Regions from separate parts of the Fusibacter sp. JL298sf-3 genome, predicted to be linked through region 1. Evidence: riboswitches for the same ligand, from Rfam matches in the RefSeq annotation. Region 1 holds a riboswitch; each other region holds the start of a gene.
What was found. A riboswitch is a leader RNA that binds a small molecule or an ion and turns the genes downstream of it on or off. The one in region 1 is predicted to bind cyclic di-GMP.

Region 1 (7,682 bases):
GATGCCAATTCCGAACCGTCTTGATCGATGTAGCTGACTTCTACAAACCCTTGTGGGCCCGCTGGAACTGGTTCTGGTTCCGGTTCTGGTGTAGGTGTTGGATCGACTGGTGTCGGGTCGACCGGTTCCGGATCGGGATCCGGTGTTGGATCTGGGTCCGGATTAGGATCGGGATCCGGTGTCGTTTGCGTTTCTTCAAAGACAGCCGTTACCGATTTGTCTGAATCCATTGTCACAGTTGTGCTTGAGCCGCCGCTTGCATCACCTTCCCAGCCGACGAATGTCCAGCCCTCTGCTGGTGTTGCCGTTACAGTGACTTCTGTACCTTCTGTATACGTGCCGCCACCTGATACGGAGCCTTGGCCGGTTACGCCAGTAGAAAGTGTGTATTCTGTTACCGGATCAGGATCCGGTGTCGTTTGCGTTTCTTCAAAGACAGCCGTTACCGATTTGTCTGCATTCATTGTCACAGTTGTGCTTGAGCCGCCGCTTGCATCACCTTCCCAGCCGACGAATGTCCAGCCGTCTGCAGGTGTTGCCGTTACAGTGACTTCTGTACCGTCTGTGTACGTGCCGCCACCTGATACTGAGCCTTGGCCGGTTACGCCAGTAGAAAGTGTGTATTCTGTTACCGGATCGGGATCTGGTGTCGTTTGCGTTTCTTCAAAGACAGCCGTTACCGATTTGTCTGCATCCATTGTCACAGTTGCACTTGAGCCGCCGCTTGCATCACCTTCCCAGCCGACAAATGTCCAGCCTTCTGCAGGTGTTGCCGTTACAGTAACTTCTGTACCTTCTGTGTACGTGCCGCCACCTGATACGGAGCCTTGGCCTTTGGTGCCGGTGGTCAAAGTGTATTCGGTCGGTTCGACGACGATTTCTTCAAAGATTGCTGTTACCGATTTGTTTGCATCCATTGTCACAGTTGCACTTGCTTCAGTGCCGCTTACAGCACCTTCCCAGCCGACGAATGTCCAGCCGCTTGCTGGTGTTGCTGTGACAGTGACTTCTGTACCTTCTGTATACGTGCCACCGCCTGATACGGAGCCTTGGCCGGTTACGCCAGTAGAAAGTGTGTATTCTGTTACCGGATCGGGATCTGGTGTCGTTTGCGTTTCTTCAAAGACAGCCGTTACCGATTTGTTTGCATTCATTGTCACGGTTGCACTTGTTTCAGTGCCGCTTACAGCACCTTCCCAGCCGACGAATGTCCAGCCCTCTGCAGGTGTTGCTGTTACAGTGACTTCTGTACCTTCTGTATAGGTGCCGCCACCTGATACTGAGCCTTGACCTTTGGTGCCGGTGGTCAAAGTGTATTCTGTCGGTTCGACGACGATTTCTTCAAAGATTGCCGTTACCGATTTGTCTGCATCCATTGTCACGGTTGCACTTGTTTCAGTGCCGCTTACAGCACCTTCCCAGCCGACAAATGTCCAGCCTTCTGCAGGTGTTGCAGTAACTGTAACTTCTGTGCCCGCTTCGTAAGTGCCGCCTTCTGTTACGGACCCTTCACCCGTTGTGCCGGTGGTCAAGGTGTATTGTACGGCTTTTTCTTCAAACACAGCCGTTACCGCTTTGTCTGCGTCCATTGTCACGGTTGCACTTGTTTCAGTGCCGCTTACAGCACCTTCCCAGCCGACGAATGTCCAGCCCTCTGCAGGTGTTGCTGTGACTGTGGCTTCTGTGCCTTCTGCATAGGTGCCTGCACCTGTGACGCTGCCTTCACCTTCCACAGCAGTGGTCAACGTGTGTGTCATCGGTGCGTAAGTGTAGACGATGGTCTGTGGTGCTCTTGTATACGTTAACGCGCTGGTGCCGTTTGTTTCCGGTTGTGAAACGGTGTACGTGTAGTGTGCAACGTCCATCGGTTCAAAGGTACGGCTCTCGCCGACATTGCCCGTATGCGTTTGCGGTGCAACGGTTTGACTGTCGTCTGTGAAAACGTGTTTTTCGACGATAGTTCCCTGTGCCGCATTGAGGACAATTGTACCGTTGCCGCTAACCGGAACGGTTACTGGCGTCGTCGTGTAAGTCGGGTTGTCTTTCGCCACTTCAAAGGCGACAGAGGCCGATTGGTTGGTGTTGTAAGTGCCCGCTGTCACATCGGCTTTAAGTTTTACACCGAAAGTGACGCTTTGGACAAGTGCCGCATCTACGGCTGCTGTGCCCGACGCGTGTGATTCAAAAGCTTCCCCTTCAATGGTCCACTTTACCGTGCCGGTGGTGGCATCGTAAGTGACGCCTTGTGGGGCATCAACCAATTCAAAGCCCGTACCGAGTACATCGGTAACGACGACGTCTGAATAGCTGTCCACTTCGTCGATTTTGTTCGGTTTTGCATCAGTGGCTTTCTTAACGATGTCTGTAAACGCTTTGATTAACGCATCGGTGTTGCCCGATGTCAAAGAACTGCCTTCAGACCAGTATTGGTGTGCAAAAGGGATTTCCCTGTCGACGACTTTGTAAGCTGTCGCTTGTCTTTCGCCCGATTGGTAACCCGTTTCGTATTTTACACCCCATCCAGAGTATTTATCGATGTCTACAATAGAACCCTTCAAAAGTGGCGCCGTGTATTCTGTTCTGAGGTCGCTTGGGTAGCGATCGGCATCCGACCAGTTCGAGTGGTCTGATGCGACGGTGTTTCGAGCGGCGCCTGTAGGTGCCCACTCTGACCAATCAGACCATCCCCCAAACAACTCCCACTCTTTGTAACGACGGACTTGAAACGCGCCCTTTTCGGTATACGTTTGCTTCTGTACAACGCTTTCTACGCGCATTTCTGCGGTATTGGCCGCCGTCGGCATCAATGTCGCTTTGCCGGAAGCGCTGTCCACGCCAAAGCCGATGGTAAAGATTTGGAGACCTGAAATGCTGTTTTTCAGTACATTGGCCTGTTCAATGGTGTGCCATGCCGCTGTTCGCGAAAACACTTCACCTTGAAGTGTACCGTCGCCTCTTCGAACACCTGAGGCGTCGATGTAGTACGTCGGCTCGCCGTCGCTCATAAGGACGACAAGGGACTTGCGCTCGGCATCGCTCCCGCTTCTGTTGCCCAAAATACTTTGCGCTTCTACAAAAGCCGCTTGGATATTGGTACCGCCGTCAGCTCTCAGGCTGTTGATGGCACTATCGAGTTGTCGACGACTGCTTGTTAAACCGCTGTTTCGCTGTACACCACCTGCGTACGATACGATGGCGACGCGGTTGCCTTCTACGGTTAAGAGCTGTTCAACGGCGCTCCGTGCAGCTGTCTGTGCACTGGTGAGACCGCCGCCTCTCATGGAGCTGGAACGGTCTAAAACGAGGACGACGTCGTACTGCTCTTGTGGCAATACGGTTTCTACGGCGTAGTTTTGACCGGCAGCTTTCAATGTGATGTCAAAGGTGCCGTCGCCTTTATAGGTGACTTCTTTGCCCGCCCAGATTTGGCCGTCGCTCAATGCGGCGACTGTTGCGCTTGGGCTGTTGGTCGTTTCGACGATGTCGAGGTTGCCAAATGCCTCGGGACTTTGCGCTTCCACCGCAAAAGTTAGTGGCATAAACGATGTCAGTATTAAAAACACCGACAATACAACAGATAAACCTTTCTTTTTCATAGTTATCTCCTTCGCCAAATTTATATTTTTTGGCAGTCGGACGGTCATCATGGCCTCGGCCACCTTAGACTCCTGACTTTGCGTCCCCAGCTTTCACTGGGTTTGCCCATAAGGTTTCTCTATGTTACCGCGTTCGAGCTGCGGTTACAGACCTTTTACAACTTGAATGGTGTTCGCTTCATCCCATGAGCGTTTTTCCTCTGCCTCACCGGATTGTTTGACGGCTTCGTCCATAAGCGCCAGCATTTCCAGTTCACTTCGAAAGTGAACGGTCTTGCCGGAATCGAGCCACTGAATGGTACCTTGCCAGCTGTGATTTTCCTGTCGCTGAACGGATATTAAAAAATTTGTGTGACCTTTCATGTGTTCATCGCCTCCTTAGCTCTAAGCGAACATTTCTCGTTCTACTGTAGCCAGTATACCAGTCCGCTGTGACATGTGCCGTACACCTGTGTGACATCTGCGTGACACGGCTTGTTTTGAAGAAATTTCGGGGTACATCAGAAGCCTTTAGGACGTTTTAGGGCATTTTAGGGCGTAAAAAAACAAGGGCTGTGTTTGCCCTTGTCATCCTCGTCGGTTTCGGTTGCGGTTTTTTAATGTGGAAGCGATAACGCGTGTTATTTGGCCGCCAAGTGTTCTATTTTAGAAATTTTAACGTCTTCGTTGCCCTTAAAGGTGCTGAGGACGCGGGTCAATACTTTTTGCATCAAGGGGCTGTCCACGCCGGGCAATAGGAGCGCCAGTTGTCTGTCGTCCCATTGGGTGAAGCTGTCGCCTTTGCGCAGGTGGGTCATGAGGTGGTCTTTTAACAGTTTGAAGCGCAGTTCGCCCTGTGCGAGGCTTTGGGTGCGCATGGGCTTGAGTTCGATGACGGCGATGCTGAAGTCGATGCCCGACCGCTCGCTCCTGCGCCGTTCCAGCTCAAAGATGGACTTGAAGACTTCTTTGTCACAGTAAAAGGCGTTGTCAATGGGGGCACTCTGGTCGAGGGCTTCGAATACGTTTTCGCCTTTGTTGGTTTTGAGCAATGTCTTGTAGGCGGCTTTCATTTCTTCCGAGGGCTTGATGCCCATCTCTCTATAGAAGAAACCCGTGATGTGTTCGTAGTGTTCAAGTGCCTGTTTGTGGGCCCCGCGCGCTGCGAGGGCTTCCATGTAGTAGATGTGGAACGGTTCTTCGTAGACGTCGACTTTCATGGCCTTTTGGCAAATGTCGATGACGACGTCGTGTTTTGCGCCGCATTTGAGCAACTCAATGGCGCCGGTAACCGCTCTGAGGTAAATGCGCCGGTAGTGGTAGCGCACGGAAAATACCCAATGCTGTTCGACGCAATCGGGCAGGTAGTCCCCTTTGTAGAGTTGGAGGGCTTCGAGATAGTAGCTCAGCGCCGCATCGGCATCCGCTGTGTTTTCCGCTTGGTGCACGAGGGCCTCAAAGACCTCGGCATCAATTTCCATCGGAACGTTTGTGTTCCACCGGTAGTACCCGCCTTCAAAGGTCAGCGTCTCGCCTGTTTTGTCCTGTTCTGCGGATTCTTCAAGTATTTTTCTGAGTCGGTGCATTTGACGTCTCAGCGTCGCACGCGGGTCTTGGTAGTCTTCCGCCACCCAAAGCTGGTCGATAAGAGCTTCGGGAGTGAAGGGCTGTTCGCGGTGTGTGAGCATGAACTTGTACAGCTCCCAGATTTTCTTGGCGCTGGCATTTGCCGTGACAAGCGATCGGTTGTCTTTGACGACGTCGAAATGTCCAAGCGTATGTACTTTGATAGGCTGTGTTTGAACCTGTAACATGATGACGCCTCCTGCTGTTTTTGTTATATAGGTAGTTGTTATTTTACAATGATTTTAATGTTGTAATGGATGTGCCTTTTCAATTTTTTATTATACCATAGTTGTTTATATTGCACCACCTGGGGGGACGGTTCTTTTGGGCACGATTCGCCTTGTATTTACCTTTTTTTACAACTCCACTTATGTGCGCCGCTCCTTCAATCGCCGGTTCGCGCCGTTTTATACACCTATAGCCACCGGCGTATTACGCGCCCTTCTCCACATAAAAAACGGCGCCACGATGCCACTGTCTCTTTTCTTCTCACACCCTTTAAAAGCGCACCATCGCTGGTGGCGGCTCTTTCTTCACCCAAGTATGTGCCCAAAAGAACCGTCCCTCGCGGCACAGGCAATGTCTCTCATCCCCCTCAACCCATTGAAAACACCGTCAACCCATGACCTCATTCATTGCGTCCACCTGTGCCGCGCAAAGCCCCCACGCCCCACATCGCATCCTTTCATCACAGCACCCATCACGCACCAAACCGTTTAAACCGCCTCACTACCATGAGAACACCTGTCAATTTTTAGTGGATTTTGGCACAAAAGAACCGTCCCCCCTGGCTCAGTTTAATCGCCAACCTGCCGATAATGTCTTTGAGGTGATAAATTATGAAAATAACAAGCAGAAGTGCCGGACTCAATGTCCAGCAAATTTCAGCGCTAAATGCGCTCTCGCAGTCAAGAGGAGCACAAAAACCCTTTAAAAACAGCTCATTGACCCATGCGTACGACATCGATACTTACACCAAACAAGGCACCCTCAACACCGTGAGTCCCGGCACACTTTCGGGACCTCTCTCAGTAGACAAGGGGACTGCTGCAGAAACGACCGTTCAAATCAACCGTAACGCCTTCGACACTATTGTGAGCCACACCACCTATGGCGATCCCAAATGGGAAGAGCTCGGCGTCGACGATGAAAAACGCTGGGTTGTCGTCAACGGCCAACGGTTTGAAGTGGAACACAGCCCCGAGGAAAAGGCGCAACGACGCCGTGCAAAGCGCATGACGCTAGTCGATTTCATGGACGAGCGCCAGAACCAAGATGAAAAAAAAGCCAATAGGCCCTACGCGCTCGACGCCCTCAAGAAAAACAGCGAAGTGCTGTCGGTGCTAAAGCGCATCTTTGGCGTTAAGACCGATGCCGAGGTGTTCAACAAGATTTTGCTTTAAGGGACGGTTCTTTTGGGCACAATTCGCCTTTAATTTACCATTTATTCCAACTCACAAAACCGGCGCCGCCGCTTCAACTACCGGTGTGTGCCGGTTTTCACACATTCAGAGACCGCCCCATCGCCCCCTCTTCTCCACATAAAAAAACGGCGTCACAGGGACACCGTCTCTTTTCTTCTAACGCCCTTTAAAAGCGCACCATCGCTGGTGGCGCCTCTTTCTTCACCCAAGTATGTGCCCAAAAGAACCGTCCCTCGCGGCACAGGCATGTCTCTCATCCCCCTCAACCCATTGAAAACAGAAGAAATCCATGACTTCGTTCATTGCGTCCACCTGTGCCGCGCAAAGCCCCCTTGCCCTACACGAAACCCATTTATCACAATGCCCTTCACGCACCAAACCGTTCAAACAGCTTCACTACCACGAGAACACCTGTCAATTTTTAGGGGATTCTGGCACAAAAGAACCGTCCCTTAAAACAGTCACGTCTTGTTTGATACGCTTTTTCTCTTCATACATTTTTTCATCAGCGATATGAAGCAGTTCATCTAACGTATACTTTTTAGTATCTGTAACTTCTACAATACCATGACTAACACTGACAACATACGCTCGATTTTCTGTCTTGTTGATGTAATCAAACCGGGTCACAATCCTCTTCCAAACCGCCTCTGCTTGAGTTGCAGGGACTTTATTCAGCATCAGTAGAAACTCATCTCCACCGAGCCTAACCACCACGTCATCTCGACGAATAGCAGACTTAATCTCAGACGCAACCGTAATAATTAACGCGTCTCCTGAAACGTGGCCCAAAGTATCGTTGACAGCTTTAAGGCCATTGATGTCGATGTAACAAAGGCTTATCATAGAATCTTTAGAAAGACCTTTTGCCATTCGAGCTTCAATGAGTTCAATGCCTGCACGTCTGTTGTAAACCTGGGTCAAATCATCTATTTCAGAATGATAACGAATTTTCATATAGGCTTTACGCCTCGAATAAATGATATAGCTGACACAAGTCGACACACTAAGTATTAAAACAAAAAACATTCTGTAGTGTTTAAATATTTCTATTGAA
Region 2 (7,682 bases), 510 kb from region 1:
ACAGCAGGCTTCTCACGATTTAACGTCATTTTAATGTGACTGTCCAGGTACATATTTAAAATGTCATTGGCTTTGTCCAATTGATTGCTTCGACGGTAGTAGTCTGAGATAATCTTAATAGAGCCTTGTAGAAAGGGAAAGAATCCCTGCTTATTTGCAATTTCAAGCGCTGTATCTATGTAGGAAATGGCTTTCGAACTGTTTTCTGATTGAAAATAGGCTTCGCCGATATTGACCAGTAAAACGCAGTAGTTGAGATACTCATCTCGTTCATCCAGCTTGGCATAGTAATTTTCGGCGTGGTGATAAGCGTTAAGACAGGCTTTTAGCTCATGGCGTTCGTGCAGGAGAAAACCGTAGTTCATATAGATGTCTCCTTTTAGAGCCGGGTTGTCCACATATGGGGTCATTTCTACAGCTTTTGTTGCGTATGAAATGGATAGACTCAGGTCTTCAATGAGGTGAAACGAGGTACTTAGATGAACAAGAGACCGTGCAATAAGTGCAGGGTCGTCTAATAGAAGTGCTCGATCGTATGCGTTGACGAAGCTTCTAAGTGCATTAGTCGGTTGCATAATGCTCCTCGACATAATCCCTTCTGCACAGAAGTAGATGTAGGCGCGAAGTGGGTCGCTCAACTCGTCGTGTTTGCTCTCTAACTGCGCTTTGACTTTATCGAAATAGTAAACGGACTCGTAGTTGGCACTGGAGAGCATAAGAAATAACAGGTTGTCAGTCGAAACCGAATCCAGCGCATCTTCAAAGAGGAGAAGGTGTTCCCTTAAATACTTTTTGGGATTTTTTCGAATCAATTCGATTTGTCGTTTAAACATGGCAACTCCTTTTCGTAACGGGATTATTGGTAATAAAATTGGTTGCGACCATTGACTTTTGCTTTGTAGAGCAAGGTGTCGCAGAGCTGAAAGTCTCTATCGAAATCCTCAGTCCATGTCGTCAATAGATCAACGCTAACGGTGATATGATTTTCGCTAAAAAACCATCAGTGCTTCAATCCACTGGACAGGTTCTTGCACAGCCGATAACGACAAGTGTTAGTGAGAAAAGCACTAAAAAAGCTACGAGCACCCTAAGGGGCGTTTTGGGGTAGCGGATGAGACGCATTGAAGCATTTCTCTCTAGGGCGTTGAGTAGTTGTTGAGAACGTACTGATTGTTTAACGTAATCATTCATATCATACGCTGAAATGTCTTCCACTGCAATGAGCAATTCCGCAGATTTTTTGTACGAATCGAGGGCGTAGTAAGATTTGGCCATGAGGAATCGAATTGTATTTGTCATGTAGTTGTCAAGAGCTTCTACGTCGATTTTTCGTCAAATCCTCGATAAGTACTTAGAAGTATCAGTGCTTCTTCAACAGGCAGATCTTCTTCAATTAACTTGAGCAATGAAAGGGGGAGTGTTGTATGTTGTTGCACATAGGGCAGTAGAATCTCTTGAGCCTCTGTCTCTCGAAAATTGTTATTTAGATACAGATATTTTTCCATTAAGAAGTAGCGTTTGGCTTTTGTGGGTCCATATTAACTCGTACAAGAGGCGTCCCTTTAGAAAATTGGCGTCGGCTTCGAAATGAAAATCATTGTTTGCAACAGCCCAATCATTGGCTTTACTCCAGTAGTAAAAAGCCATGCCTTTGTTGTACTGGAGCGCATAGATTTGGCCGATATACAGATAGGCAACGGCGTGTTTCAGTAGCTGAGACGCCTTTTGAAGCATGTTGTAATAGCTCATAAGAAAGTCGTCTATTTCTAAAAGATACCCCAGTGCCTCAGCGCGCTCTGAACAAGAACGATTGGAATCGTTTACCATTGTCTCTAAGGTGTTGTAAACAAACTTTAAACTACTGTTACTATAGACTTTATTTCTCATGAAATTAATATCCGAATCCGACTTCGACGATTTGATTGAAAAAGCAACCTCTATAGCATTCGTTCATATGGTGAGCAGGCGTATGCAGATGACCGCGGGGTCAACATGTAACGCCCTCGTACTTTATCTTTTATAATTTCATTATCATCTATACCCAATTGACCTTAAATAAAACCTCCTGGAAAGGCCTCAAAGGTCTAAAAAAGTGTGATAAAATGCGTAGGGTCTATGTGAGTGGGTATAAAGTTAACATCAAATTCAACCGATAAATATAATGTAACCACTTATAACCGATTAATTAAATTTACGTCAATAAATCGTAAGGGTGTGATGAACCTCATTTCGTATTTGGGCACTTGAAATGAGAGGAGCAAGTAGTGCAACCGACCTTGACTTAATGGTGTAGACACACCATCGAGAAAGGGTGTTGTATATGAAAAAAAGGACAGCTTACAATGGGTTTAACCGAAAGCAAAAAGCATGGCGAGCCAATCAAGCAATAAAGAGAAAGATATTAACCACTGTTTTGATTGGTAGCTTTGCACTAATGAACGTTTTTAGCGCGAGTAGTGCCTACGCACTTTCGTCGAGCTCTATGACAAAGCACTCGGGAAACACACCGTCTCACGCCAATGCGCATAAAACCGACGTTGTCGGTGACACATGGGATGGTTCGACTTTCCAAGTGACCTACAATTACATGGGCAAAACGGTAGTCATTGACATAACATTTGATGAAGATGGGCGATACATGGATTGGTCGATAAACGTGGCAACTGATGACGATGTTATCGTAACCGGCGTTTATGTAAAAGGTGGCAATGGTTATTATTATTACGATTATGCGGGAACGGGATTAGATGCTGATACAGGTTTGTACTCACCAGAGAACAACGGCGGGAAAACACCTGAAATCAGCCATTTTAATTTTGAATTTGATTTGGACGACGATGGCGACGCCGATGCAGACGCCGATGCCGATGCCGATGCAGATGCTGATGCTGATGCGGATGCCGACGCAGATGCAGACGCTGACGCCGATGCAGACGCAGATGCAGATGCTGACGCAGATGCCGATGCAGATGCTGACGCCGATGCCGACGCCGATGCAGATGCCGACGCCGATGCAGACGCTGATGCCGATGCCGATGCCGATGCTGACGCTGATGCCGATGCGGATGCAGATGCTGATGCCGATGCCGACGCGGATGCAGACGCAGATGCAGACGCAGATGCAGACGCAGATGCAGACGCCGATGCAGACGCCGATGCAGACGCCGATGCAGATGCCGATGCAGATGCTGATGCAGATGCCGATGCTGACGCTGATGCTGATGCCGACGCTGATGCTGATGCGGATGCCGACGCAGATGCAGATGCAGATGCAGATGCAGACGCTGATGCCGATGCTGATGCCGATGCTGATGCCGACGCCGATGCCGATGCCGATGCAGATGCTGATGCAGACGCAGACGCAGACGCCGATGCAGACGCTGATGCCGATGCTGATGCCGACGCAGACGCCGATGCGGATGCCGATGCTGATGCTGATGCCGACGCCGATGCTGACGCCGATGCCGACGCAGACGCCGATGCAGATGCCGATGCAGACGCAGATGCCGATGCCGATGCAGATGCTGATGCCGATGCGGATGCCGATGCCGATGCTGACGCTGATGCAGACGCAGATGCGGATGCCGATGCCGACGCCGATGCTGACGTAGACCTTCCAGATGAACCGACTCCAGAAGGACCAGGTACTGAAATAATTGAAGAAGAGCCTGTTCCAGAGGGACCGGGTACCGAAATAATTGAAGAAGAACCTGTTCCGGAAGGACCAGCAGTAGATCTCTCCACTGAAATTGAGTTAACTGAAGAAGAGGTGCCATTGGGAGACGCATTGCCACAAACAGGACAAGCTTCAGCGGGAATGTTTGCAGGAATTGGCAGTTTGATGACTTCATTGGGCATTTACATCAAACGCAAGAAATAAAGATAGAAAATATTAGCCGAAACAGTTTAAAAGTTGCTATAATAGAGTCATATAGAGAAACTATAAGACGCTATATGGCAACTTTTTTTCGTATAAATCTGAGTGGCGTAAGGGGTACTTGTATGGAAAATAAGATGATTAATGTTGTAAAAAACTACTTTGAAACACGTGTCTCAGAAGAGCGTGCATCGCAGGCTCAGCCTGTAGTGTTTCTATCGTTTACAGATGGCGAGGAGCGGGCTACCGTGGTTAAGGGGCATTCGGACACGTATGCTCTGAGCTTTGATGAAGCGGCGGATAAGTTGAAACGCCACATCCAAAAGACAGGACATTTTCCCAAATGGCTGAAAGTCGATTGGGTGAGAGAGACGGCTGTATTGCCGTACAAAGTTTTTAAGGAAGAATGGTTAGGTGCTAAGCTGCATTATTATCGAAAGGGTGTTTCTTTTGACCCTGCGTTTAAGTTGGCATTTTTGGAACAGGAAATGAACGCCAATGCTTTTATCGTCGAAGACAAGAAGCAAAAAAAGAAGCGCATCCACTGGCGTAATGTGCATCACTACATTAAGCAAAATTCGGGACACCAACTTTGGATTGACGAGCGGATGATACGGCAAGTCATTGTCTTTCAAACGGAAAGCTTTTTCTTCGATGGCAGAACTTTTGTCGATTTGTCAACAGCGCCTTATTTTAACGGTCAGAGGAAGCGAGAGCGCTACAATATCGGGACACTATACGAAATGATAGATAACGCGTCTCAGTATTTAGCGGGACAAGTGGAAGACAGTGGCGCTTATCACTACGGGGTCTTTCCCTATTTTCAGCGAGCCATTAACCACTACAATATCCTAAGGCACGCCAGTAGCACATACGCACTAATAGAAAGCTATGAAGTTACAAAGCGTTCTGAGTTTATCCCGAAGATACAGGTGGCACTGGATTACTTAATTGATACGGCCTACTATGAAAAAGTGTTCTCTGACGGGACGCGTGTAGGGTATATTCGAGAGACGTCATCTGAAAATGAAATTAAACTCGGCGCCAATGCAGCAGCACTGCTGGCTCTAAGCAAGCACTATGAGGTGTTTGGTAAAAACACCTATAAAACGGTTGCCCAGAGGCTTTCACAGGGGATTGTCACTTTTTTTAGAGAAGGGCGTTTTATCCATGTTCTCGATGCCGATGCCGACGAGGTTAAAGAAGCTTTTAGAATTATTTATTATGAAGGAGAGGCCGTTTTTGCTTTGCTAAAGTATTATGAGTGGTGCGGCGACGCCGCTTTGCTCGATTTTTGTGAAACGGTTTTTGAACATTTTTACGAGGCGCAGTACGAACAGTTTGCCGACCACTGGCTAAGCTATGCGTCGTACCATCTGTTTAAGCATCGACCGAACACAAAGATTTTTGCTTTCAATCTCGCCAATGCCGGTAAAATTTTACCGTTTGCATCGACTCGAGAGACGACCTATGCAACGCTTCTCGAGCTCTTTATGGCAACAGATGCGTTGCTTGAGCACAATCGCCACTTACCGAAGCCCTATGAGATCCCAGAGACATTCGACGAGGCTTTTTTCCGAGAGGTTGTTAATTTCAGGGTGGTTCAAGGCTTTTCGGGTTATATGTATCCGGAAGTGGCCATGTATTTTAAAGCACCTATGGCGATTCTCGACAGCTTTTACATCCGGCACCACAGTTTCAGAATTAGAATTGACGATGTCGAGCATGCGTTATCGGGCTACTGCCGTTTCTATTACAAATTGCGCAGGTAAAAATTATGAATGGAGTTTAATTCTATGGGTATAATAGAAGTCATGTGGTTGTTTTTAACCTACGGTTTTATCGGCTGGTTATGGGAAACGCCCTATGTATCCCTATGTGAAAAAAGGTGGATTAACAGGGGCTTTTTGAGGGGACCGTTTATTCCTATTTACGGGTTTGGTGCTACGACAATTGTGTTGTTTATGAATTTTTTCGAAACCCACGTCCAGCTGGCACCCCCTCTAGACGTTTTAGTCGGCATGTTTTTTGCCATGGTGGTGGCCACAGTCCTCGAGTATGTGACCTCTTATCTGATGGAAGTTGCTTTCAGCACCCGTTGGTGGGATTACTCCTCTAGGAAGTTCAATATCAACGGACGAATCGCGTTATTGCCGTCCCTTTTTTGGGGCGTTGGCGGCTATACCTTGTGGCGGTATGTCAATCCGACGATAGAAGGGCTCGTCGACACGGTTTTTGGCCCGTACAAAATGGCAGCACTTATTTTCTTTTACGGCGTTTTGGCAATAGATACTGTTTCCACTGTTGGCGAACTGGTGTCTTTGAGAAAAGTGTTGACGCGAACGCGTGCGTTATCGGATAAGTTTTCCGAGTTTATTGAAGAGAACGAAGGCCTAAAAGAATGGGTGGACGAAGCCAAGAGCACGCTTAAAGCCAACAGCGTCTACAAGAGGCTGGAAGGCTTTAAGGAGTTAAACGATTTTACAGAGTTTATCAAGTCCAAAGCTCAGGAGCTTCAGGGCAAAAACTTAGAAGAGATTACAAAAGTTATGTCCAAGCTGAAAAAACACGACCGATTTGCACGGAAGTATCCAAATGCCCGAACCAAGAAGATGCCCGATATCTTTTTTAGCATACGAAAAAAAGACCGTGATAAAAAGGCCGAGGATCAAAGTTGAAGTTTTTTGAGCACAGCAGCTCGAAGGGCTAGAGCTTGGTGCCTGTGTTTAGAGCTGACGCTTTCAACTACGGCACAGTATTTGTCGACGGCGCAGAGCAACAGAGCACTTTTGTAGCGCGGTATGGCGAGTGGGGTCAATGGCCACATATGCGATAAAATCATGTTGGAGAGTTCGTCATCTACATCAAAAACGGCTTTTACATTTTGTAGGGCGATTTTCGGATGCCGAATACCGTGCAGTTTAATGCGCCCGGTGGCCTCGGGATGACCGATGTGCCAATCGTAAAGGTACAAGTCGTGTAAAAGTGCCCCTCGAACCACTTGATGCGATGCCCAATTAAAAAAATTACAAATCCGATAGATTGTATAGGCGACGAAGAGTGCATGCGCCATGCAGCTCACATCTCCATGGTGTGGGAACGCGTCGCTTTCTTGAAAAATTTTCGAAGTGAGCACCGCTTGGTGATTGTCAATCATTTCGTACAGCAATAATTCATTTAACATAATACACCACCTCTACAACACATTATAGTAGGTGGCGGTTACAGACTCAAGAGAAAATGCAGAAAGGAGCCAGTATGTACTACAACAAAAGCAGTAACGAAGTCGTAGAAGCACTGAAAGTTGTGCCTGAATCGGGCCTCTCAGATGCGGAAGTTTTGGAAAGGCGCAGTCAATATGGTGAAAACAAGCTCAAGGAGGGTCAAAAAAAGTCGCTCCTCGCCATGTTTTTCAGCCAAATGAAAGACCCTTTGATCTACGTTCTTTTAGCGGCGGCAGTTGTGACGATCGTTGTAAAAGAGTACACCGATGCGATTATCATTTTGGCTGTTGTCTTGCTAAATGCGGTCATAGGGCTTGTACAAGAGAGCAAAGCAGAAAAAGCTATTGAGGCACTTAAGCAGCTGACGTCACCGCATACCATTGTCAGACGCGGTGGGAAGACTGTGGAAATCGATTCCAAAGAGCTCGTCCCAGGTGATGTTGTCATTTTAGATGCCGGACGTTTCGTACCCGCGGATATTCGATTGACGGAAACTAAGACCCTTCAAATTGAAGAGTCGTCCCTTACGGGAGAATCGGTTCCTACAGATAAAGACGCGACATTTGTATCCGATAGCGATA
Region 3 (7,682 bases), 540 kb from region 1:
GCTGTTTTTAATCACGACTTCGTATCGGATGGTTGCCCGTTGATTAGAAGCCAATGTAACCAGTGGTGTCAGCGCGGTCTTTGTGACTTCGATGCCCGGTGCATCTTTGGTACGGTTGTTTAAAATAACTGAAGTCGCTTCAAGTGCTCCGGATTCAAAGGTGATTTCTTCACCGTCGTACGAAACTTCAAAAGCTTCTAAAGTGGTGATTTCTTCAATGCGGTATGTGTTTTCTACGTTCAGATTCTCACGTACCACTGTCCAGTTGTTGTTTTCAGATAGAATCATTGTGGCGTCTTCTGCCACACCGTTGATGTAGAGCTGAACTTCAACTTGGTCAACAGGTGCTTGCATCGGTTCGCCTTCTTCGTCAAACCAACGTTTTTCAATCGTAAGCGAGCCCTTCTCAGGTGCGTACGCGTTGACGATGGTCAAGTCGACGGTTTCGTTTGGTACAAGGACAGGTGTCTCTGTGTTTTCTTCGTCGTAGAGGTCTAAGCCGCTACCACTTTCAGTTGCTTTGTAAGTGTACTTCACACCGCCAGGGCCGTAGACGTCAAGGCCTGTTAAAAGCATCGTCCAGTTGTCCTGAGCTGTGAGTGTAAAGGTTCTAATAAAGTTGTCGTCTATGACATCGCCGACCATTCTTTCAATTCGGATGTCGATGCTATCTGGCACTTGAACGCCATCTGAGACTTCCCATGATTTCACAAATCTCAAGTTGCCGACTTCTGGGATATACGTGTTGGTAATCGCAATTGAGCCAGGAGGAACGGTGCCGTTGGATTTGCTTGGGCTGTAGCTGTTGTTCGAAATTTCTGTGGTGTACTGTGTGACGGCGTGTTCTCTCACACTGTACGTTGAACCGAGGTCTAAATCTGTAAAGGTGTGTGAAGCTGTAAACGTCACAGTATCTACAACGGCATCGTCTTTTAATAAATCGACGGTGACTTCAGACGGTGGGTTCGGGTTGTTGCCGTGATTCCAAACTTTAGAAACGGTAAGGCTGCCCTTTGGATCGGTATAGGTGTTGGTGATTTCAACCGCTTGATTGTTTTCAAGAGTGAAGTCGTTAACACTGTAAGCACTGGTGTAGAACGGTACTGAAACTTCTGAAACTCTGTAGACAATATGCGTACCCGTTTCTAATCCGACAAACGTGTAACTCGGGTTATCTCGCGTCAAGGTTACCGTGCCAACGAGCTCTTCAACTGGTGCCGCTTGAATGGCTTCGGCAACAGAGGTTGTCGGTTGCTCTTCATTAGCCGGTTGCTCTTCACTAGCAGGTTGCTCTTCATTAGCAGGTTGCTCTTCATCAGCAGGCTGTTCTTCATCAGCCGGTTGTTCTTCATTAGCCGGTTGTTCTTCATCAGCCGGTTGTTCTTCATCAGCCGGTTGTTCTTCATCAGCCGGTTGTTCTTCATCAGCCGGTTGTTCTTCATTAGCCGGTTGTTCTTCATTAGCCGGTTGTTCTTCATCAGCCGGTTGTTCTTCATCAGCAGGCTGTTCTTCATCAGCCGGTTGTTCTTCATCAGCCGGTTGTTCTTCATCAGCTGGTTGTTCTTCATCAGCTGGTTGCTCTTCATCAGCAGGCTGTTCTTCGTCAGCTGGTTGTTCTTCATCAGCAGGCTGTTCTTCGTCAGCCGGTTGTTCTTCATCAGCAGGCTGTTCTTCGTCAGCAGGCTGTTCTTCATCAGCAGGCTGTTCTTCGTCAGCCGGTTGCTCTTCATCAGCAGGCTGTTCCGGTTCGACCGGTATTTCTAAGCTAACCGGCATGAGGTTTTGATGCACTGTTCTGTATAGAGAGACTTCAACTTGGTACGGTTGTTCAGCCTCTGGGTTGTTGCCATCGACCCAAGATTTGGTGATGGTAACGGTGCCTTTAGCGTAGGTGTTGGTTAAAGTCGCAGTCGCTTCTCTCGTGTTTGGACCATACGCGATACTGGTGCCACCTGTAGAGTAGACGATATTTTGCTCATAATTCGCAAATTTCTCAGCGTCTGTTGAACTTTCAGTGACATAATAGGTGTCGTTTAGAGGGAGTTCTTCAAACGTATATTGCCAATTGTTGCTTGCACTTAAGTTGATGGTGTCGATTGGACCATTTGAGCCGTAAAGGGTGACGTCGATACTCGCCGGTCTGACGAGGTCTGGTGAAACGTCTTCAACCCAGTTTTTCACGACGTTTAACTTACCGGTTGGGTTGTTAAATGTGTTCGTAATGTTCAGGGTTCCAGTGCGCTCGCCGTCGATGGTCAATTCAATCGGTGCGCTATAGGTAGTGGTGTAGTCGTCAACTGCGACTTCTTCCACCGTGTAAGTGCCAAATGGCAAGTTCTCCAAAGTGACTTCCCAAGCGCTTGATGAGAGTTCTACATCTTGTACAAAAGTACTGTCTCGGTAGAGCTTAGCGGTTATGGTTTCCGGTCTGAAAGCGAGGTGGTTGTTGTCTTCCGCCCACGCCTTTTTCACTGTAACAGTGGCAGTCGGTTCAACATAGGTGTTGTTAAACGTCACGCTGGCTTTTCGGCCGGCAACTGGTGAAAGTGTAATGGTTGCGCTCAGCGGATTGCCTGTGACGGTGTAGTCTTGTGGGACAACTTCTTCAATGGTATAAGTGCCAAAAGTTTCTGTCTGGTAAATCTTCTGCCAGTTGTCTGAGGTGTCGGGAACCATTGTGAGCATTTCTGTCCCGTTTGGACCGGTCAATTTAAATTGAAGTTGAGTCGGTCTTCTACCGGACGCGTTGTCGTCGTCTGACCAGTTTTTATTGATTTCAATGGTGCCGATTGGCGTGTTGTAATTGTTAGTGATCTCGACTTCCGTTTCCAGAGCTGTCGGTGTAAAAGTGAAAGTCGTTTGACTGTATTCAGCATCGTAATCCAATGGAATCGGTGTTTCGACGATGCGGTAGATTTTATTCAGATCCAAGCCACCGATGACCACAGGTGCTGTGCTCCCAGCAGAAATACCGTAGGCATCGCCGACTTTTTGCCATGTGTTTTCGGCAATTTTTTCTTGGAGTTCAAACGTAATGTCATATTTCGGACCATTGCCTGTCCAAGATTTGGTTACGGCAACAGACCCTTTTGGAGCGTATTGGTTGGTAAAAGTGACTGATGCGCTGGTATCGCCTCTGTTGATGAGAATCGGTTTACGCGCGCTGTTGTCGTAATTCCAAAATTCAGGGGCGGTATCGATTTCGTCTGCATAGTAAGTCACCTGACCATTTGCATCGAACTTAGAGTCTTCAATACTGAGTTGGGCGACTTTACTTGCTGTACCGGCACCTGAAACGGTAATGGCGTGAGGGCCGCTGACGAGGTTGCCGCCTGTCGGCGCATCGTAGAGGTTAATGGTAAAGGTGTTGTCACCAGTTACCGGCCCTGTGACCGTTTTGTTAATGGTGAGGGCGACTTCGGTGTTCGGCATAGTGAGGACGACCCAACCGTTGTTTGGTAGTGTCGTTTCGAGTAAACTGCCACGATTGTCTTCATACGGTGTGTATGGGTTGCCTTCATGTACTGTAAATTTCGACTTGGCGCTATCGTTGGTGTAGTGTGTTCCAGCAGACGCCGAGTCTTTAAGTTTGACTTTGATGATAACGGCGTTGACTTTCTCAGTGTCTACAGAAGTGGCGCCTGAGTCCATTGTTTTAAATTCATCTCCCGGGATGGTCCAAGTGAGTTTGCTGCCGTCTTGTGTGACGCCTGTAGGAAGGGCGCCGTCCACTTCAAAAGCGTCTCCGAGAACGTCCTCGATGACGACGTTTGAATAAGTGCCAGACGAGAGCTTTTCAATTGGTTTGACATTGATGTACGGGTCGATAATATCGACGATGATGTCGAGGAGCTCAGAAGCGCCGTCGACAGTGGTGCTGCTACCGTCAGACCAGTATTTGTGGTTGAAAGCATCGCCGCCTCTGTAATAGACAGTATTTGATTCTGTCGGCATGAGGGTGGCAATGGCGTAGGGTGATGTCCCAATTTCAAAACCAATGGTGTAGATGTCGAGGTTGGCGGTGGCGTTTTTCGCCTTCATGGCTTCTTTTACAGTCTCCCAGACGTGGTCACCACTGCTGTTTGCACCGTTTCCACCGCGGTATTCAGTTCCAAACATGTTTTTCTTGTAGTAGTAAGTTGGGTAGCCATCGCTCATAAGGATGATAATTGGTTTGCGAGAGGTGTCGGAACGGTTGGTCATCATTCTGCTGGCGTCTCTGAAAGCGTCCTGTGTAAATGTACCACCATCTGCCTCCAAGTCGTCGATCTTGTTTTCAAGCGTCGTCGCGTTGTTAGTGAAGTCGACGCGGTTGCTGTAATTGGCGTAAGAACTGAACGGCAAAATCGCCACGCGGTTGCCGTCGACACTTAGAATCTTGTCGATAGCCGATTTTGCGGCGTTTTTCATGGAAGTCATTCTGCCGTTGCTGCCCATTGAACCGGAGCGGTCCAGGACCAGTAAGACGTCGATGAGTTCCTGTGGATCGGGATTGTCCAGTTTGAAGTTTTGCCCGAGTGCGGTGAGTTTGATTTCAAAGTTGCCGTCGCCCATGTCGTAAACGGACTTATCGGTAAATACTTGTCCGTCAGAGAGCGCGGTCGGAAGAGGTGTTGGCGCATCGGCGCCAGAATCCGACAATATCGGCGTCAATGCCGCTGCAAAAGACAGTGGCGGCAAGGTGCCGACTATGAGCAGTAAGCTCAATAGAAGGGAAAAGATTTTTTTGGTTCGCATGTAAACACTCCTTTGCCAAAAAATTGATTTTGGCAGTCGGACGATCATCGTGGTAAACCACCTTAGACTCCAGACTTTGCGTCCCAAGCTTTCGCTAGGTTTGCCTTTTTCGTTACATGTAAAATAAGGATAGAGTTTTCTATCGGCATGTGTGTAAGAAATGGAATCCCCCAGTAGTCACAGATGATGTATGTATTGATTGATGGAATGCTTGGTAGGATTATCGGTATGACAATCACTTGTGAAAAACAGATGCCCCCAATTTCTAACTTGTATTTATTATAATACGCAATTTCAGCAAAAGTAAACCTTTGTTATTGATTTCACGATAGGAAAAGTAGATAAATTGGGCTTTTTCCATTATAATATTAAAAGAAATTCAACCTCAATAAAAAGATATGACAGGAGTAAGAGATGACTAGGCAGGAAATTGAAAAAAAGCGTTTTTGGTTTCGCGTGAGGGTACTCACAGTATTGGCACTAATTGTATTAGGAGGGCGATGGGCTTTTAAGGGGATTCAAAGTATGTTGTCAGAAGATGGACAAGTGCCGGCAGTGGCGGAACCCCCTATGGCAGAAGAAGCGCAGCCGGTAGTTGAGACACCGACTGTGGAGGCGGCTTTGCCTTTTGAAGAGGTGCCTTATTACACGTCAGAAAATGCCGAGCGGTATGAGGCATATGCTACGCGTTACCCTGAATACGACGATGCGCGTGTGGTGCGAGAGGTCAACATGAAGCTCGATTACGCATTTTACAGCGACGATGCCATTGAGCCGGCAGCGCAGATGAACACGCTTATGGTACTCTGCAACAAGTTCAATCAAATTCCTGCGGACTACAAAATCGAACAGTTGACTGATGTGCCGGCGTCCTATCATTTGAACGATTCGAAGACCTACAGACTCGACCAAAGAGCTTTAGATGCTTTTGTAGAGATGCACAGTGCGGCAAAAGCCGAGGGCGTGTCCTTGACCATTGTCTCTGCTTACAGGACACATGATTTTCAAAAACGCCTCTACGACAACTATGTGGCACGTAGTGGTAAATCTGAAGCCGATCGCTTTTCTGCGCGTCCGGGACATTCTGAACACGAGACTGGGCTCGCCATAGACCTCAACCAGATTGCCGAGCGGTTTGAAGATACGGAGGCCTTTCGATGGCTTTCTGACAACGCGCACACTTACGGCTATATTTTACGTTACCCAAAGGGACTTGAAGGGGAAACGGGGTATATGTATGAGCCCTGGCACTATCGATTTGTCGGAAGAGAAGTGGCAGAATTTATAAAAACAGAAGACATCACTTTTGACGCGTACCACGCCATGTACCTCGTCAATCCTTCAAAATAATTAAAACCCAGTGACGACGAAATGCCCTCTGTCACCTCGATGGAGGTCATTGCTTCTTCACTGGGTTTTTGTAATTTTCTGAAAAATGTAAGGGTTTAAGATGACGTTTCCGGCGATAATATGTTAAACTATAAAAAAATATTTTTTTATGGGGGATACATATGAAGGGGTATAAATGGCTTGTGATGGTACTTTTGTTGACGTTGGTCGGATGTCGGGGAACTGTTTTAGAAGCGCCTGAAGAAAAACCGTTAGGAGACGAACCCTATGCGGCAATGAACTGGATGCATTTTAAGAAGATGGCAATGGACGACTCGTATTACTATATCTCAGATGATGTTGTACATTCTGAAGAAATGTACCGGCTGAACAAAGTGAAACGCGATGGGACGACGCGAGAAGTGCTGCTGGATACAGGCGTGAGCTTTTTATGGGATAAAGACGACTGGCTGTACTTTGTTGCCCCCTTAGAAGAGGTTGGCGAATACGATAACCCTTATCGCGTTTATAAAATGAAGAAAGACAGCACTGAACTGACGCAAATTGAAAAGGCACCGTCTTCAGCGGCGTATCTCTATGAGGAGAAGCTTTATTATACGGTAGAACTGGATAATGCGCCCTTGAGGAATTTATGTGCTTACAATATTGTTACTGAGGAAAAGCATGTATTTGAAGACATCTACCCAAGAGATTATATGATAATTGGTTCGGGCCTTTACTATATGACTCATGGGTTCGATACACTTTGGTATTTAGATTTAGAGACTTTGGAAAACAAAGTGTTTTCAGATGAGATTGCCACATTTGGTGGTGTATTCAACATCATAGATGATTATTTTTATGCGAACTGGAATCGATACAATCTCGAGACAATGGAAGTGGAGCCTTTAGGCACCGGTGGGCGCGCTGTTCAATACGAAGAAGAGGGTGCCTATCATATATACTACCGAGAGCCAGAAAAGCAAGATATGGACGATTACACCGTATGCTACACCGATTACGTTTCAGGGGAAACTCAGGTGTTTGACGTGCCGCTAATTGTATCTAACAACTATCTGATGCGCATGGAGGACTGGCTTTACTTCCACGCACGTCCAAAAGAAAAAGACAGTGTGTACCATTGGTACCGCATCCAAATTGATGGGAGCGGCCTTGAGAAAGTCGAACTATCTGAAAATGTAGAGCGTAACCAGTCGAAATCACATACGAAAGAGTTTAGTAGTGAGCCCCATGAGACAGTTCCAGAAGGCGCGCTATTAGTTGTAGACGGCGCACCGTACGATATTGAACAGGTTTTGATGCTAACAGAAGCAGAGCGGTTGAATGTCGGCATAACAAATGAGTTAGTGGAGCACTTTATAGAAGGTCTGCCGCCGCAAATCTATGACAATCATATCGATCTAATAGAGTCATGGACTCAGACTTCTAAAAATACCGTAGACTTCGCTGAGGAATGGGGACCTACCGAAAAGTTACCTGATGCGGCAATGAACTGGATGCATCATAAGACGATGGCAATAGATAAGGCGTATCGCTACATTTCAGTCACATTGGAGGGCAGAGAAATGTTTTACAAAGTGAGCCTAGACGGCAAA
Region 4 (7,682 bases), 840 kb from region 1:
TGAAGTGGCGGCACCGCATGGTGCACAAGTGTCCTATTACGCGCGGGCCATTGAAGGCATAACCGGCAAAAAAGTCAAAGAAAAGTACATTTATTTTATAAATTTAGAAAAAGTTTACCGTGTAGCAGAGTAAAGGTTGGTGCGTTATGAAATACGAAAAAGAACTACAAATTGCAATTGAAGCCGCCTGTTCGGCGGGGGATGTTATCATGACCGTTTATCAAACGGACTTCGACGTCTCTATTAAAAAAGATACGTCGCCGGTAACAGAAGCGGATATTGCGGCAAATCACGTAATCCTCAACATGTTGAAATCGGCGTTCCCCGAAGACGGTTTTCTGTCAGAAGAGGTTAGGGACGATGAAAGTCGTCTGACTAAAAAGCGTTTTTGGGTGATAGACCCGTTAGATGGCACGAAGGAGTTTATTAAGAAAAACGACGAATTTGCTGTAAACATCGGCCTTGTCGTGGATGGAGACATCCATTTGGGACTCGTCTATCTGCCGGTGTCGAGAAAAGTTTACTACGGTATCCGCGGTGAGGGTGCCTATGTCAGATCGTGTGAAAGTACGACGCCGAGACGCATCTTTGTGTCGAAAAGACGAAAGCCGTATCACCTTTTGGTGAGCCGTTCGCATCCGTCTGAGAAAACGCTTACTTTGTTGAAACAGCACGCTGATGAAATTGAAACGGTAACGGAAATGGGCAGTGCCATTAAAGGTTGTCTCATTGCGGAGGGCCTGTACGATGTGTATTACAACTTTGGACATTCGAGGAAATGGGACACTTGTGCAATGGAGTGTATCGTAGCCGAGGCCGGTGGCGTTTTGAGAAAGCTCGACGGCGTGCCGATTGACTATATGGAAAAAGACACGTTAAACCGCGGCTTTTATATTGTCAATAGCGAAGAAAATTGTGTGGATTTGACACAGATCCTTTAAGGAGGGATGCCATGAGCGTTCAACGGATTAGACCCGACGCCTACCGGACGACGAGCTGGTCGGGAGGTGAGACGACAGAGCTTTACATCTACCCGGAAGACGCCTCTTTTGCCACGCGTCAATTCAGATTCAGACTTTCGAAAGCCACTGTGGCGGTGGACGCTTCTGATTTCACGCCGTTAAATGGTGTGACTAGGTGGCTTATGCCGTTGACGGGGCCGCTTAAGCTGAGCCATCAAAACGAGGGACAGAAGTTGTACGATATCTATTTGGAACCTTTTGATGCCCATTGCTTTAGAGGGGACTGGTCGACGAAGAGCGTCGGGCAGGTGACGGACTTTAATTTGATGCTGAAGGGGCACACCCGCGGCGATTTAGCCGTATGGGAGCCGGAGAGGGCGGCTGGTGTTCTCAACGACAGCCTTTCTGCTGAGGCACTTGCAAGTGGCGCTTTGTTTGCCCTTTACGTCTACAGCGGTGCGTTAACCGTCGACGGGGTGCGCGCGGAAGCAGATGACTTGTTAATCATCCGGCTGGAAGCGTCTGAGCGCCGCTTTAAAAAAATGCAGTATACCAAAGAAACCGATGATGTGCGCGTCATTGTGGCGCAGATCGTCGATTTGTAGTGTCCTGTAGTGTTGAGATTTAATTTTATGTATTTTGAACTTGATTCGTGGCTTAAAAAAACTGTTGTCTACAGAAAAAGACGGCTCCCCAAACAGGCGCCGTCTTTTATTGTTAATGTTTATACAACTAAAAAAGTATACAACAAGATTTGAGCCGAAAGCTGCATCAGCTAAAATGGTAGAGTCTCAGTCTGTTTTTATCGGCAACTGGATTAAGAAGGTGGTACCGACATTTAACTCGCTGGTCACTTTGATTTTACCTCGGTGCTGGTCGATGATGATTTTGGCGATGGATAAGCCGAGGCCTGTGCCGCCGTGCTGATTTTCTTTCATCTTCGTTCTCGATTTGTCTGCGCGATAGAAGCGGTCGAAAATATGCGGCAGGTCTTTCTTGGAAATACCGATGCCGTTGTCGGACAATCTCAAAACGGCATAGCCGTTGTTTTGCGTCAGTGACACCTTGATTTCGCCGCCGTTTGGCGTGTACTTAATGCTGTTGTCTATGAAGATACGGATGGCTTGCTTGAGTTTTTCACAAGAGCCGAACAACAAGATGTTTTCTTCTAACGTATCGACAATTTGATGGTCGGTGTCAATGAGATGGGTTTCTTTGACAATCTCCTCTAAAAGCAAACTGAAGTTAAAGTCGCTTTTCTCCATTTTCAGGGTGCCTTTATCGTTGCGGGCGATAAAGAGCAGGCTTTCGACGAGAGAGTGCATGTTGTCGGTTTCGCCGACAATGGCGTCGATGCTTTCCTCTAGGACATTTGGATCGTCTTTGCCCCAACGTTTGAGCATGCCGCCATACCCTTTGATGACAGCTATCGGCGTGCGCAGCTCATGGGAGGCATCGGATACAAATTGCTTTTCCCGCTCGTAGCTTTGTTGGATGTCGTCGAGCATGTTGTTAAATGTGCTGGCGAGGTCTTTGAGCTCGTCTTTTGTGCCGCTGACATTGAGCCGTGTGCTCAGGTTGTTGGCAGACATGTCTTTAACTTGCTCCGTTATGGTGTGAATCGGCTTTAGGTGCTTTCGCGCCAGTCGGCTGGAAGAACGCGCAGCTGAGAGGAGCAATGTTAAGCCGATAATGATGGCAATGGGAAAAGTGGCTTCTAATGTCTCAGCGGCTTTGGTGCGACTGAGGTGCAGGGCGTAAAACGCACTGTTCTCGAAAAATTGCCCGTCGAGGGTGCCGTAAGTCACCGCATTGGGGAATTGCGGAAATTGGCTGAGCTTGTATCGGTCTTCCCAAATGGCGTCTTTGTAGGCCAGCAGGTTCCCGTCGCTGGCGTAGAGTGTCTTCTTATCGCCGTCGAAGATATAGAGGGTAAGGGCGTTGTGCGACAAGTAGGTCTCGACTGTTGGCAGCGGTGTTTCAGGTGTCTCCCAGACGGTGCTCAAGTACGCTTTATGCGTCTCGAGGGCGGTTTCACTGCTGTAATAGAGGTAGTAGGTGAACGCGCCGTATAGGCCGATGACCATAAATAGGATAAAACCAATCAAACGCATGCTAAAGCCCAAACTCAGTTTAAACGTAATATTGAATCGAAAGAGCGATGCGATTCTGTTGGTGAACTTCGAAAATTCTGATGCTTCCGGATCTTCTTCATAGCGGTATACCGGCTCGACCTTGGGAACTGGTTTTGGCACTGGTTTGCGCTTAGAAGCCTTAGGCGCTTTTGAAGTTTTGGGCGCACTTCGAGTGACGCGACGCGCTTCTGATTTATTTTTTTGCCGCTTAGGTGCTTGCCGTTTAGGCGATTGTCGCTGCGGCGATTGAGCAACGGTATCTTTACTTACTATTTTCATCTTTAAACAGGTATCCCACCCCTCTAACCGTATGAATAAACTTGGTTTCATACTGGTCGTCGATTTTACTTCTGAGATAGCGGATGTAGACGTCGACAATCTTCGTTTCGCCAAAATAGTCGTAGCCCCATACTTTGTCTAAAATTTGTTCGCGGGACAAGGCGATGTTTTTGTTTTCTGTCAAGTAGTGCAACAAGTCGAACTCGGTTTTGGTCAGCTCAATTGGCGTTTCGCCGTAAGCGACGGTGTACTGGTTGTAGTCGACGACGAGATTGCCGGAGACGAAGACGTTGGCGTTTGAAATCGGCGTTTGGCGCACAGTGCGGAAAATGCGGCGGATGCGCGCCAGAAGCTCTTCGATGGCAAAGGGCTTGGTCATGTAATCGTCTGCGCCGAAGTCCAGCCCCATGACTTTATCCATGGTGTCGTCTTTTGCCGTGAGCATAATAATCGGAATCTGTGAGTTGAGACGAATGCGCCTACAGACCTCCATGCCGTTGAGTCCCGGGAGCATAATGTCCAGAACGATGAGATCAAACGGCTCGGCAAGTGCGCGCTCGAGCCCCTCGCGACCGTTGTGTTCTGCTGCCACCTCAAACCCTTCGTGTTTGAGTTCCAGCTCTATAAAACGAGCGATTTTGACATCGTCTTCAATCACTAATATCTTGTGCATATTGCCTCCTAAAGCGTGGATTTAACAGTGGTAAACTGTTTGTATAATGTTATTATACCACGAGAAAGGCGCGGAAAAAGAAAAAAAGCAAGGCGGGCACCTTGCTTCATTTCATTGGGAGGACAAGGCCATGGGATTACGCTCTGCGATCCACTTCTTCTTGTTCCACTTTAACTTCTTCTTCTTGTGGTGCGCCTTTGCTTTCTGAAAACGTCTCGCCGAAGTTTACTTTTTTGCCTTTTTCATCGATGAGGATAAACTTGTAACCGAGTAGGAGCGGAATCAACAAGATGATAAGCGATACCGGGAGTGTGAACAGAATGATGAGGGACGCAATGGTCAAAGGCAAGTCGAGGACTTTGTGTCCCTTTTTACCGATGGTGAACGACGTCTTGTGCATCTTTTTAATAAAGGCGCTGACGTCGTCGAAGAAATCTCTTCTAGGCGCTTGCTTGCGACGCTCACCCTGTGCTTTTTTCTGTTTGTTGTAATTTGTTTTTTGGGAAGACTCGAGTTCGATTAAAGCTTCCACCATGTCCCCGTTGTGTCTTTCCAGGGCGTCTTTTGCTTCTTTGTAGGAAATGTTGGCTCTTTCCATGAGCATATCAATTTTTTCTAAACTTACTGACATAATAACCTCCTTATAAACGTGTTTACGATTTTGTACGTTGTCTCAGCCATTCAGAGACTTCGTTGGTCTTGCCGAACGCGCTCTTTATATACAGCTTAATACCGAAGAAAAACGGCAATGCGATGACGATTAATGAGAACGGCATCAGCCATAAGACGAAGAGCGCTACGAGTAAGAGCGGCACTTCGAAAAGCTGTACGTCATTTTTCTTCCAGATGACTTTGATGTTGAGTGAGAACTCGATGGCTTTGCAGGCTTTCTTCAAGGCCCATTTGGCTTTTTCCTGCCATTCGGGTTCCGGCTTTTCACCTTGAAAAGCGTCGTCAGTTGTGCCGGTGTCGGTTGTGTCGCCTTCGATTTGGATAATGGCTTCGATGACATCGCCGTTCGATGCCTCCAGCGCTGCTTTCGCCGTCGCATAATCGGCTCCGGTTCGTTCAATAACGCGATCGATTTGTTCAAGTGTTATCGACATGTTAACCTCCTTTTTGAGCAGTGTACCGAACTCTTGAACTCATTATAGGCGTTCATGATTAATATGACACTTACAAAAGGTTAAAAAACAGCTAGAATTTATCCAGGGGGCTGATTGACGCCAAAGCACATATTTGGTACGATGTATCTTATTCCTTGGAAAAGCGCGTAAAAAAGCCCCTTGCCACCGGCTAAAGTCCGGCGACTAGAGGCTGATTATGTTAATGTCCCATAAAGAAGAGTTTGAGTTTTTTTAAGGTATCTGAGCGATACTCCTGTCGGTGTACGAGATCGTGGTACCATTCCGCTAAGAAGATGGTCGCCATTTCGTTGCCGTGTTCGGCTTTGGCGATAAAATCACTGAGTACCGTCTCTTTAGGTGGCGCACTGTGGGATTGATACACGTATTCTTCACTGACAAACTGAAAAATCGCTTGTTTGAATTCTGTTGTCATTTTAATGCCTCCATCGTCTTTTGCTTTGGGAGTCTGGCAATCGTAGAGGAAACCTCCTTAGACCCATGACTTTGCGTCATCACCTTTCGGTAATTTTGCCTTTATCTGCTAGGGCAATTTAGCCTTTATCATTATATAATGAACAGTGTATAAACTTCAAGGTTTATCCTTAAAATAAGTCAGAAGTCACAAAGAACCTCTGAAGGTCTTTTGGTGCAATATACCCAAATGATTTCAAACAACACAAAATATTTGGAATTCAAGGTGTATTGAGAGTTCTTTGAATAGAAAGAACACGGCGTAGATTATTAAAAATTTAACACAAAACTATGAAAAATGTGTATAATGTATCTTGTGGAAGGAGTCTGCTATGAAGATAAAAAATGGGGTCGATCTCGTTGAAATCAAGCGAATTGAGGCCTTAATAACGCGTAAGGAACATTTTGTCAGACGCTTTTTTACAGAAAAAGAATGCGCGCTGTTTGAAGAAAAGAACGGGCGCGCAGAGACAATTGCGGCAAATTTTGCGGGAAAGGAAGCCATTGCCAAGGCCTTTGGAACCGGGGTGAGAGGCTTTGATTTAAACGAACTTGAAATCTTACGTGATTCCCTAGGGAAGCCATATGTCACCTTGTATGGCAGGGCTCGGGAGCGCGCAGAAGAAGACGGTTTAAAAGCCATTGAAATTTCACTTTCGCATACTGCAGAACACGCCATTGCATTTGTTATAGCAATATACTAAAATAGGGAGTGAAGAGGTTATATATGGAAGCCAGTGGATTGTTGCGCCCCGTGTGGGCAGAAATAGATTTGGATTGTGTGGCACACAATATGCGCGAGGTGAAACGCGTCGTCGAAGATGGCGTCGCGGTAATGGCGGTGATTAAAGCCGACGGTTACGGTCACGGTGCCGTACACATCGGACAAACGCTGTTGGATAACGGCGCCGACCAATTTGCGGTGGCGACGCTGTCTGAAGCCTTAGCACTTCGCCACGTCTATCGAGACGTTCCGATACTCGTTTTGGGGTACACCCCGGAGGCGTATCTGGAGCAAGCACTCGCTTGCGACATTATGGTGACGCTCTTCACCGAAACTCAAGCGGTCTTTCTGTCTGCACTTGCCGGTAGACTGGGAAAGACGGCACAGGTGCATCTAAAGGTAGATACCGGGATGCGCCGTCTGGGATTTCCCGCAACCGCTGAGACAGTAGAGATTATTTCAAACATAAGTGCATTGCCCTCTATAAAGATAGAAGGGGTATTTACGCACTTTGCCAAAGCTGATGAGGCGGACAAGTCATTTGCCCACGAGCAAGTGAGGCGCTTTTGTTCGGTGACGGATGCTTTAAAGGCACGCGGTATTGATTATGGACGGCTACACGTGTCGAACAGTGCTGGGATTATCGATTTACCCGAGTATCAGTTCGATATGGTGCGCGCCGGCATCATGCTTTACGGTCTATACCCTTCAAAAGCAGTGCGGCGTTCCACAGTCCGACTAAAAGAAGCCATGTCGCTTAAAGCGCGCATCGCTCAAGTCAGGACGATTGAACGCGGCGACGGCGTCAGTTACGGTCATCGCTTTGTCGCCGACAGCACCCGTAAAATAGCCACATTGCCCATTGGGTATGCAGACGGCTTTTCCAGATTGCTGGCAGGGCGCGTACAGGTGTCTGTAGACGGTGTAAAACGCCCGATAGTCGGCACCATCTGCATGGATCAGTGCATGGTGGATGTGACGGATCTCGAAGTGAAGCGAGACGACGAGGTGGTCTTATTCGGTATAACTGAAGGTAACGATATAAGTATTGATGTGTATGCATCGTATTTGGGTACGATTAACTATGAAGTTGTTTGTATGGTTGGAAAACGCGTACCGAGAGTATATTTTCAAAATGCAAGTATTCTACATGTCGAAGATTTTAATTTGATGCATGATTTTTTTTAAAAAATGTGGTATGATAATCTACAAGGCAAGTTAGAACTTGTACACGGAGAAGATAGCGCGGTATGGACATTTAAATGTTTTACTGGGGGTATTTTTATGAAAACACATACGCGCGGTTTACTA

Region 2: linked by a shared signal. The riboswitch ahead of ACR6HW_RS13430 (LPXTG cell wall anchor domain-containing protein) and the one ahead of ACR6HW_RS11115 (InlB B-repeat-containing protein) in region 1 are both predicted to bind cyclic di-GMP.
Region 3: linked by a shared signal. The riboswitch ahead of ACR6HW_RS13560 (Cna B-type domain-containing protein) and the one ahead of ACR6HW_RS11115 (InlB B-repeat-containing protein) in region 1 are both predicted to bind cyclic di-GMP.
Region 4: linked by a shared signal. The riboswitch ahead of ACR6HW_RS15165 (hypothetical protein) and the one ahead of ACR6HW_RS11115 (InlB B-repeat-containing protein) in region 1 are both predicted to bind cyclic di-GMP.

What each region holds. Positions count from the first base shown of each region.
Region 1 covers NZ_CM132608.1:2,332,703-2,340,384, reverse strand. Annotated here, with positions in the region: gene ACR6HW_RS11115 (InlB B-repeat-containing protein) at 1-3,596, opposite strand, end outside; cyclic di-GMP riboswitch class I at 3,625-3,713, opposite strand; gene ACR6HW_RS11110 (hypothetical protein) at 3,741-3,959, opposite strand; gene ACR6HW_RS11105 (AfsR/SARP family transcriptional regulator) at 4,217-5,389, opposite strand; gene ACR6HW_RS11100 (hypothetical protein) at 5,617-5,754, opposite strand; gene ACR6HW_RS11095 (hypothetical protein) at 6,041-6,604, shown strand; gene ACR6HW_RS11090 (hypothetical protein) at 6,757-6,882, opposite strand; gene ACR6HW_RS11085 (sensor domain-containing diguanylate cyclase) at 7,040-7,682, opposite strand, start outside.
Region 2 covers NZ_CM132608.1:2,839,790-2,847,471, forward strand. Annotated here, with positions in the region: gene ACR6HW_RS13415 (EAL domain-containing protein) at 1-833, opposite strand, end outside; gene ACR6HW_RS13420 (hypothetical protein) at 1,009-1,299, opposite strand; gene ACR6HW_RS13425 (hypothetical protein) at 1,480-1,887, opposite strand; cyclic di-GMP riboswitch class II at 2,202-2,283, shown strand; gene ACR6HW_RS13430 (LPXTG cell wall anchor domain-containing protein) at 2,321-3,880, shown strand; gene ACR6HW_RS13435 (thioredoxin) at 4,003-5,649, shown strand; gene ACR6HW_RS13440 (putative ABC transporter permease) at 5,674-6,555, shown strand; gene ACR6HW_RS13445 (HD family phosphohydrolase) at 6,546-7,061, opposite strand; gene ACR6HW_RS13450 (cation-translocating P-type ATPase) at 7,136-7,682, shown strand, end outside.
Region 3 covers NZ_CM132608.1:2,870,529-2,878,210, forward strand. Annotated here, with positions in the region: gene ACR6HW_RS13560 (Cna B-type domain-containing protein) at 1-4,737, opposite strand, end outside; cyclic di-GMP riboswitch class I at 4,766-4,852, opposite strand; gene ACR6HW_RS13565 (M15 family metallopeptidase) at 5,152-6,087, shown strand; gene ACR6HW_RS13570 (DUF5050 domain-containing protein) at 6,249-7,682, shown strand, end outside.
Region 4 covers NZ_CM132608.1:3,169,198-3,176,879, forward strand. Annotated here, with positions in the region: gene addA (helicase-exonuclease AddAB subunit AddA) at 1-133, shown strand, start outside; gene ACR6HW_RS15135 (3'(2'),5'-bisphosphate nucleotidase CysQ family protein) at 147-941, shown strand; gene ACR6HW_RS15140 (HutD/Ves family protein) at 953-1,567, shown strand; gene ACR6HW_RS15145 (sensor histidine kinase) at 1,754-3,376, opposite strand; gene ACR6HW_RS15150 (response regulator transcription factor) at 3,360-4,049, opposite strand; gene ACR6HW_RS15155 (DUF4342 domain-containing protein) at 4,186-4,680, opposite strand; gene ACR6HW_RS15160 (UBA domain-containing protein) at 4,703-5,155, opposite strand; gene ACR6HW_RS15165 (hypothetical protein) at 5,376-5,609, opposite strand; cyclic di-GMP riboswitch class I at 5,634-5,719, opposite strand; gene acpS (holo-ACP synthase) at 5,980-6,351, shown strand; gene alr (alanine racemase) at 6,375-7,559, shown strand; gene ACR6HW_RS15180 (hypothetical protein) at 7,656-7,682, shown strand, end outside.